2 regions of the Rathayibacter festucae DSM 15932 genome follow, and region 2 is predicted to be linked to the other one. Evidence: riboswitches for the same ligand, from Rfam matches in the RefSeq annotation. Region 2 holds a riboswitch; the other holds the start of a gene.

Region 1 (3,393 bases), 330 kb from region 2:
GGGGCGGCGTGCGCCGGCCGAACACGGGGCGGGCGAGATCGAGCGCGGCGGCGGTGAGGGCGGTCGACGCGGGTGCCGGTGACTCGACGCGCCGCTCCGGGTGCTCACCGGGGAGCCAGACACCCGCTGCCACGAGGACACCGCGGGCGCGCTCGATCACGGGACGCGGCTCGCCGTCCGCGACGACCGTGCCGTCGGCGCCGAGCACGACGATCCGGTCGACGAGGTCGATCCAGACGTCGACGCGGTGCTCGACGACGATCAGGGTGGCGCCGGAGCGCGCCGTGGTCCGCTCGACCGCGGAGCGCACCTCCTCGACCCCGCGCGGATCGAGGTTCGCGGTCGGCTCGTCGAGCAGCAGGAGGCGGGGCTGCATCGCGAGGACGCCGGCGAGGGCGAGCCGCTGCTTCTGCCCGCCCGAGAGCGCGGAGGTCGATCGGTCGAGGGCGACGTCGAGACCGACGTCGTCGAGCGCGCGCCGAACCCGCGCCGGGATCTCCCCGCGCGGCACACCGAGGTTCTCGCAGGCGAAGCCGACGTCGTCGCCGACGCGGGCCAGCACGGCCTGGGTGTCCGGGTCCTGGAGGACGAGACCGGCCACGCCGCGGCGCTCCGCCGGCGAGGCGCCGTCGATGCTCAGCTCGCCCTCGTCCGCGCCGTCCTCCTCGCCGCCGAGCACCCCGGCCAGCGCGTGCAGCAGCGTGCTCTTGCCCGCGCCGGACGGACCGAGGAGCAGGACGCGCTCGCCCGGCTGCACCTCGAGGTCGAGCCCGGTGACGGCCGCGCTCGACCGGCCCGCGTGCCGCCAGCTCCAGCCGCGGGCCCGGATCGACGCGCCGCTCATCGAGCGCCCGCGCCCGCCCCCTCGACCACGCGGCCCTCCCGGCCGGAGACGAAGCGGTCCAGCGCTCCGGAGGCGGCGAGGCCGCGCACCGCGAACCAGGGCAGGAGCCCGGCGAGGACGGCGCCGGACACGAGCGACGACACGACGTAGACCGTGCGGAACAGGTCGTCGACGGCGGGGTAGTAGACCAGCAGGTCGTTGACGGCGAGGGCGAGGCCCGCGCCCGCTCCGGCGAGCATCGCCACGAGCGGGCGTCCGCTGCGGTAGAGGAAGAGGGCGAGCACGATCTCGGCGCCGAGGCCCTGGACGAGGCCGGAGAGCAGGACGGCGAAGCCCCACTGCGTGCCGATCAGCGCCGAGACGACCGCCGCGAGCAGCTCCGTATAGAGCGCCGCGCCGGGCTTGCGGATGATCAGTCCGCCGAGCACGCCGGCGAAGAGCCAGCCGCCGCCGAGGAGGCCGCCGAGGCCGGGGAGGAACTCGAAGGCGACGCCGAGGACGTTGGTCGCGATGCCCCACGCCCAGAAGACGATGCCGGCGGCGACGGCCACGACGCTGGCCACGACGATGTCGACGACCCGCCAGCGGAGGTCCCGGGGACGGCCGGCTGAGGAGGGGGTGGACTTCTGCGCTGCTGACTTCTGCGCGGAGGTGTTCTGCGCTGCTGAGTTCTGCGCTGCGTTGTTCTGCGCTGGTGTGTTCTGCACTGACGTGCCCTTTCGTGGAAGCGAAACGGGGCACGGGTCGAAGAAGAGGAGATCGAAACGTTCCTTCGCTGGCATGACCCAGATCAGGTTCGACGGTCGAAGGCTGCTGCCTTCCTCTCAGCCCGGTGCACCGGACTCCCGTGTTCGTCAGCAATCATAGACAGCATGTCGTGGTCGGTGGTGCTCGTCCTCGCCGCGGTCCTCGTGGTGCTCCTGCAGGTGCTGCTCTGGCGGCGCCGCTTCCGGATCCGCCGTGAGCTGCTCAGCTACGGCACGCGGGTGTCCGGTCGGGTGGTCGCCCAGGATCCGGCCCGCGGAGACGCCTCGGCGGCGCGCGATCTCGGTCGACTGCTCGTCGCCTACCGCCTCGTCGACGGCGAGGAGCGGCACCTGGTGAAGACCCCGCAGCGCCGGGGTGACGCCTGGATGGCGGGCGAGCCGGTCGCGGTCATCTACGACCCGCGGCGGCCGAACGACGCCGAGCGGCTGATCGTCGGCTTCGGCCGGACGAAGAAGACGTGGTTCTCGGCGCGGCCCCAGCGCTGAGGCCGCGCGCCGGAGCGGCTACTTCTTGAGCGCGCGGATGATCCGCGCGAGCGCCTTGCCGGAGACCCAGACCAGCGGGACGCCGACGGCGAGCACCGAGACGATGTTCGGCTGGAAGCGCAGTCCCAGGTCGTCCTTGATGTAGGCGCCGATCGGCACCACGGCACCGCCGCCGCCTCCTCCGCCGCCCTCCTGGCCGTCCTCGGAGCCGCTGCCGCCGCCGAAGCCGAACCAGCGGAGCGAGACAGGGACGAGCGAGACGCCGTCGACCTCGATCGGGTCTCCGTAGCTCGTCGCGGCACCCGCGGAGGTCACTTTGTCGGCCAGGGAGACAGCGATGTTGGGCATGGCCCGACGCTACTCCGCGGGCCGAACGGGCGACAAGCGGCGCACCGGCGCGCACAGGACTCCCCCACCTCCTCCCCGAGGTCTGCTGCGATGATCGTCGGATGCCGTCCCGCCCGCGCCGCCGCCGACCAGGTCGCGCCGCGACCGTCGCGGTCGCGAGCCTGCTGCTGGCGGCGTTCCTCGCCTTCCACCGCGTGCTGTGGGACGCGGCCGGCTGGCTGTCGGTGGTCGAGACCGCGATCCCGTGGTCCGGACTCGCGGTGCTCCTCCTCGTGGCCGCCGCGGTCGCCCTGCGCTCGCGCGGTGCCGGAGCAGCGGTGACCGTGCTCGTGATGGTCTACGGCGTGCTCGTGCTCCCGGTGGCGCTCCCCGCACCGGCGGTCCGCTCCGGATCGTTCACCGTGATCAGCCAGAACCTCGGCACCGGCGACGACGCCGGAGCGCTGGCGGCGGAGCTGGCGGCGAGGGAGCCGGACGTGCTCGCCTTCCAGGAGCTGGCCGGCGAGGATCGCGAGGCGGTCGACGCGGAGCTCTCGGACGCGTACCCGCACTCGTACGTGGTCGGCACCGTCGGGCTGTGGAGCCGCACCGAGCTCTCGAACGGCGAGCCGCTCGACCTCGGCCTGGACTGGAACCGCGCCCTCGCGGTCGACGTCGACACCCCGCTCGGGGCGACGCGGCTCTTCGTGGTGCACCTCGCCTCGTTCCGCCTCGGCGATCACGCCGAGCGCGATACGATGCTGGGCGGCCTCGCCTCGACGCTCGCGGACGACGCGTCGGACCGCACGCTCGTGGTCGGCGACTTCAACACCGCGACCGACGACCACCTGCTCGCACCGGTCCTCGACCAGGCGGCGCTGGTCCGCACGTCCGGCATCGGCTTCCCGGCGACCTGGCCGGCTCTGCTGCCGCTGGTCTCGCTCGATCACGCTCTGGCGGACGGGGTGC
Region 2 (3,393 bases):
GGCGCACGGCGTCCGCGCCGCAGAGCACGCCGAGCTGGTCGCCCGCCGCTTCGCGGGCTTCGCCGGCGAGCTGGCCGGAGCGCTCGTTCGCGGTGACCCGTGCCCGGTCTGCGGCTCCTGCGAGCACCCACAGCCCGCCGAGCACGGCGAGCTGCCGCCCGTCGGCACCGGCGAGATCGAGAAGGCGCGCACCGCCGTCGACCGCGCCGCCGCCGCGATGGACGCTGCCCGCGAGGCCGAGAGCGCCGGCGCGCTCGCCCTGGCGGCCCTCGAGGAGCGGGCCGGCGCCACGACCGCCGAGGAGCTGCAGACCGCCCGCGCCGAGGCCGAGATGCGGCTCGCCGCGTCCCGGAGCGCCGCGACGCGGCTCGAGGAGCTGCGGCGCGAGCGGTCGGACCTCCGTCTCCGCAGTGACGACCTCGCGGCGGCCCTCGACACCGCCCGCGCCGAGCACCAGCGCCTCAGCTCCGACGCCGCCCTCGCCGCCGAGGCGCTGCGCCTCCTGCGCGAGCGGATCGACGCCCACCGCGACGGCGCCGCCAGCATCGCCGACCGCGTCGCGGCCCTCACCGCGCAGCGCCGCCTGGCCGAGGCGCTCGTCGAGGCCGAGGACTCGGCGACCGCCCGCCGCGAGGCCGCCGAGAGCGCCGACGTCCAGCTCGCCGAGGTGGTCGCCGACCGCGGCTTCGCGAGCGCCGACGACGCCGAGTCCGCCGCCCTCACCTCGGGTGAGCGCGCCCGCGCCGAGGCCGTGGTCGCCGAGCACGAGCGCCGCCGCAGCGCCGTCGACTCGGTGCTGGCCGACCCCGAGCTCGCCGGCCTGCCGACCGCCCCCGTCGACCTCGCCGCCGCGGAGGAGGACGCGCGCGCCGCCTCCGCCCGCCGCGACGAGGCCCGCTCGCGGCACTCGGTGCTCGAGCACCGCGCCGCCCGGCTCGCCGAGCTGGCCGTCCGCGCCGAGGAGCGCCTGGGCAGCCTGGACGCGCGCCTGCGCCGGCACGAGGAGCTGCGCGCCCTCGCCGAGACGATCGACGGCCGCGGGCAGAACACCCGCCGGATGGACCTCGAGGCCTTCGCCCTGGCGGGCCGGCTCGAGGAGATCGTCGCCGCCGCGAACCTGCGGCTGAACGCGATGACCAGCGGCCGCTACGCGCTCGTGCACGACGACTCGCTCGCCTACCGCGGCGCCGCCTCCGGGCTCGGGATCGACGTGCTCGACGCCTTCACCGGCGCCCGCCGGCAGCCCGCGTCGCTCTCCGGCGGCGAGACGTTCCTCGCCTCGCTCGCCCTCGCCCTCGGCCTGGCCGACGTGGTCACCATGCAGTCCGGCGGCGTCTCGCTCGAGACGATGTTCATCGACGAGGGCTTCGGCTCGCTCGACGCCGAGACCCTCGAGACCGCGCTCGGCACCCTCGACGCGCTGCGCTCCGGCGGGCGCACGATCGGCCTGATCAGCCACGTCGACGCGATGCGCGAGCGGCTGCCCACCGGGCTGAAGGTCGTCGTCAGCGACCGCGGCGACAGCAGGATCCTCACGGCGTGACGGAGCGACCCGCTAGGGTCGTCGGCAGTGACACGGGGTGCCCACCAGGGCTGAGATGAGACCCGTCGAACCTGATCTAGTTCGTACTAGCGAAGGGATGTCGCGAATGAGCATTCGCACGCCTGCCCACCCGACCATCCTCGACGGCGCAGCCGTCGCCCGACACCTCGGCGAGCTGCGCCGCGCAGCGCCGCTCGTGCAGTGCATCACCAACGCGGTGGTCACCGGCTTCACCGCCAACAGCCTGCTGGCTCTCGGCGCGAGCCCCGCGATGTGCGATCTGCCCGGCGAGGCCGGCGTCTTCGCCGGCATCGCCTCCGCGACGCTGGTGAACCTCGGCACCCCGCACGCGGAGCAGCGCGACGGCGCCCGCGAGGCCGTCGCGGCGGCGAGCGCGGCCGGCACCCCCTGGGTGCTCGACCCGGTCGCCGTCGGCCCGCTGCCGGTGCGCACCGCGCTCGCGGCCGAGCTGCTCGAAGCGCGACCCGCGATCATCCGCGGCAACGCCTCCGAGATCCTCGCCCTCGCCGGCCTCGGCGCGGGCGGTCGCGGTGTCGACGCCGTCGACGGCCCGGAGGAGGCGCTGGAGGCCGCGAACGCACTCGCCCGCCGCTCAGGAGCCGTCGTCGCCGTCTCGGGAGCCGTCGACGTCGTCACCGACGGCGAGCGCGTGGTCCGCGTCACCGGCGGGCACCCGCTGCTCACCCGCGTCACCGGCGGCGGCTGCGCGCTGGGAGCCGTGATGGCCGCCTTCCTCGGCGCCGGCGGCTCCGACCCGCTCGGCGCCGCGGTCGCCGCGTCCGTCGTCTGGGGCCTCGCCGCCGAGCGCGCCGCCGAGACCGCCGCCGGCCCCGGCTCGTTCGCGGTCGGCCTCCTCGACGCTCTCGCCGCGCTCACCGCCGACGAGGTCGAGAGCGGGGCGCGGATCGCATGATCGACCTCTCGCTCCAGCTCGTCACCGACACCCGCCTCTGCGGCCCGCGCGGAGTCCCGGCCGTGGTCGCCGCGGCCGTCGCCGGCGGTGTCCGCGTCGTCCAGGTCCGCGACCACGAGGCGACCGCCGCCGAGCTCGTCGCCCTGACCTGCGCCGTCGCCGCCGTCCTCGACGAGCGCACGACCCTGCTGGTCGACGACCGCGTCGACGTCGTCCTCGCCGCCCGCCTGGCGGGAGCCCGCGTCGACGGCGTGCACGTCGGCCAGTCCGATCTCCCGGTCCTCGCCGCGCGCAGCATCCTCGGCGCCGGCGCGGTGATCGGCCTGACCGCGAACACCCCGGCCCACCTCGCCGCCGCGCACGCCCTGCCCACCGGCACCGTCGACTATCTCGGCGTCGGCGTGATCCGCGCGACGGCGACCAAGCCCGACCACCCGGTCCCGCTCGGCATCGACGGCTTCGCCGCCCTCGCCGCCGCGACGCCGCTCCCCTGCGTCGCCATCGGCGGCGTCACGGCCGGCGACGCCTCGGCCCTGCGCCGCGCCGGCGCGGCCGGGCTCGCGATCGTCTCGGCGATCTGCGCGGTGGACGATCCGGAGTCCGCGGCCCGCGCCTTCCGAGCGGAGTGGGACCGATGAGCGCCGCGCTCCCGCAGCCCCGGCCGATCCCCCGCGTCCTCAGCATCGCCGGCACCGACCCGACCGGCGGCGCCGGCATCCAGGCCGACCTCAAGTCGATCGGCGCGCTCGGCGGCTACGGGATGGCCGTGGTCACCGCCCTCGTCGCGCAGAACACCCGCGGCGTGCGCTCGATCCACCTGCCGCCCGCCGCCTTCCTCCGCGAGCAGCTCGACGCGGTCAGCGACGACGTCGAGATCGACGCCGTGAAGATCGGCATGATCGCGAACGCCGAGCTG

The links. A riboswitch is a leader RNA that binds a small molecule or an ion and turns the genes downstream of it on or off. The one in region 2 is predicted to bind thiamine pyrophosphate.
Positions count from the first base shown of each region.
Region 1: it holds a riboswitch for thiamine pyrophosphate, as region 2 does, so the genes downstream of both, C1I64_RS05200 (ECF transporter S component) here and thiM (hydroxyethylthiazole kinase) in region 2, are expected to answer to the same signal.

Region 1 is NZ_CP028137.1:1,097,247-1,100,639, reverse strand. Features, by position in the region: gene C1I64_RS05205 (ABC transporter ATP-binding protein) at 1-844, opposite strand, end outside; gene C1I64_RS05200 (ECF transporter S component) at 841-1,551, opposite strand; TPP riboswitch at 1,595-1,702, opposite strand; gene C1I64_RS05195 (DUF3592 domain-containing protein) at 1,717-2,097, shown strand; gene C1I64_RS05190 (hypothetical protein) at 2,116-2,445, opposite strand; gene C1I64_RS05185 (endonuclease/exonuclease/phosphatase family protein) at 2,547-3,393, shown strand, end outside.
Region 2 is NZ_CP028137.1:767,610-771,002, reverse strand. Features, by position in the region: gene C1I64_RS03605 (AAA family ATPase) at 1-1,543, shown strand, start outside; TPP riboswitch at 1,567-1,658, shown strand; gene thiM (hydroxyethylthiazole kinase) at 1,650-2,477, shown strand; gene thiE (thiamine phosphate synthase) at 2,474-3,115, shown strand; gene thiD (bifunctional hydroxymethylpyrimidine kinase/phosphomethylpyrimidine kinase) at 3,112-3,393, shown strand, end outside.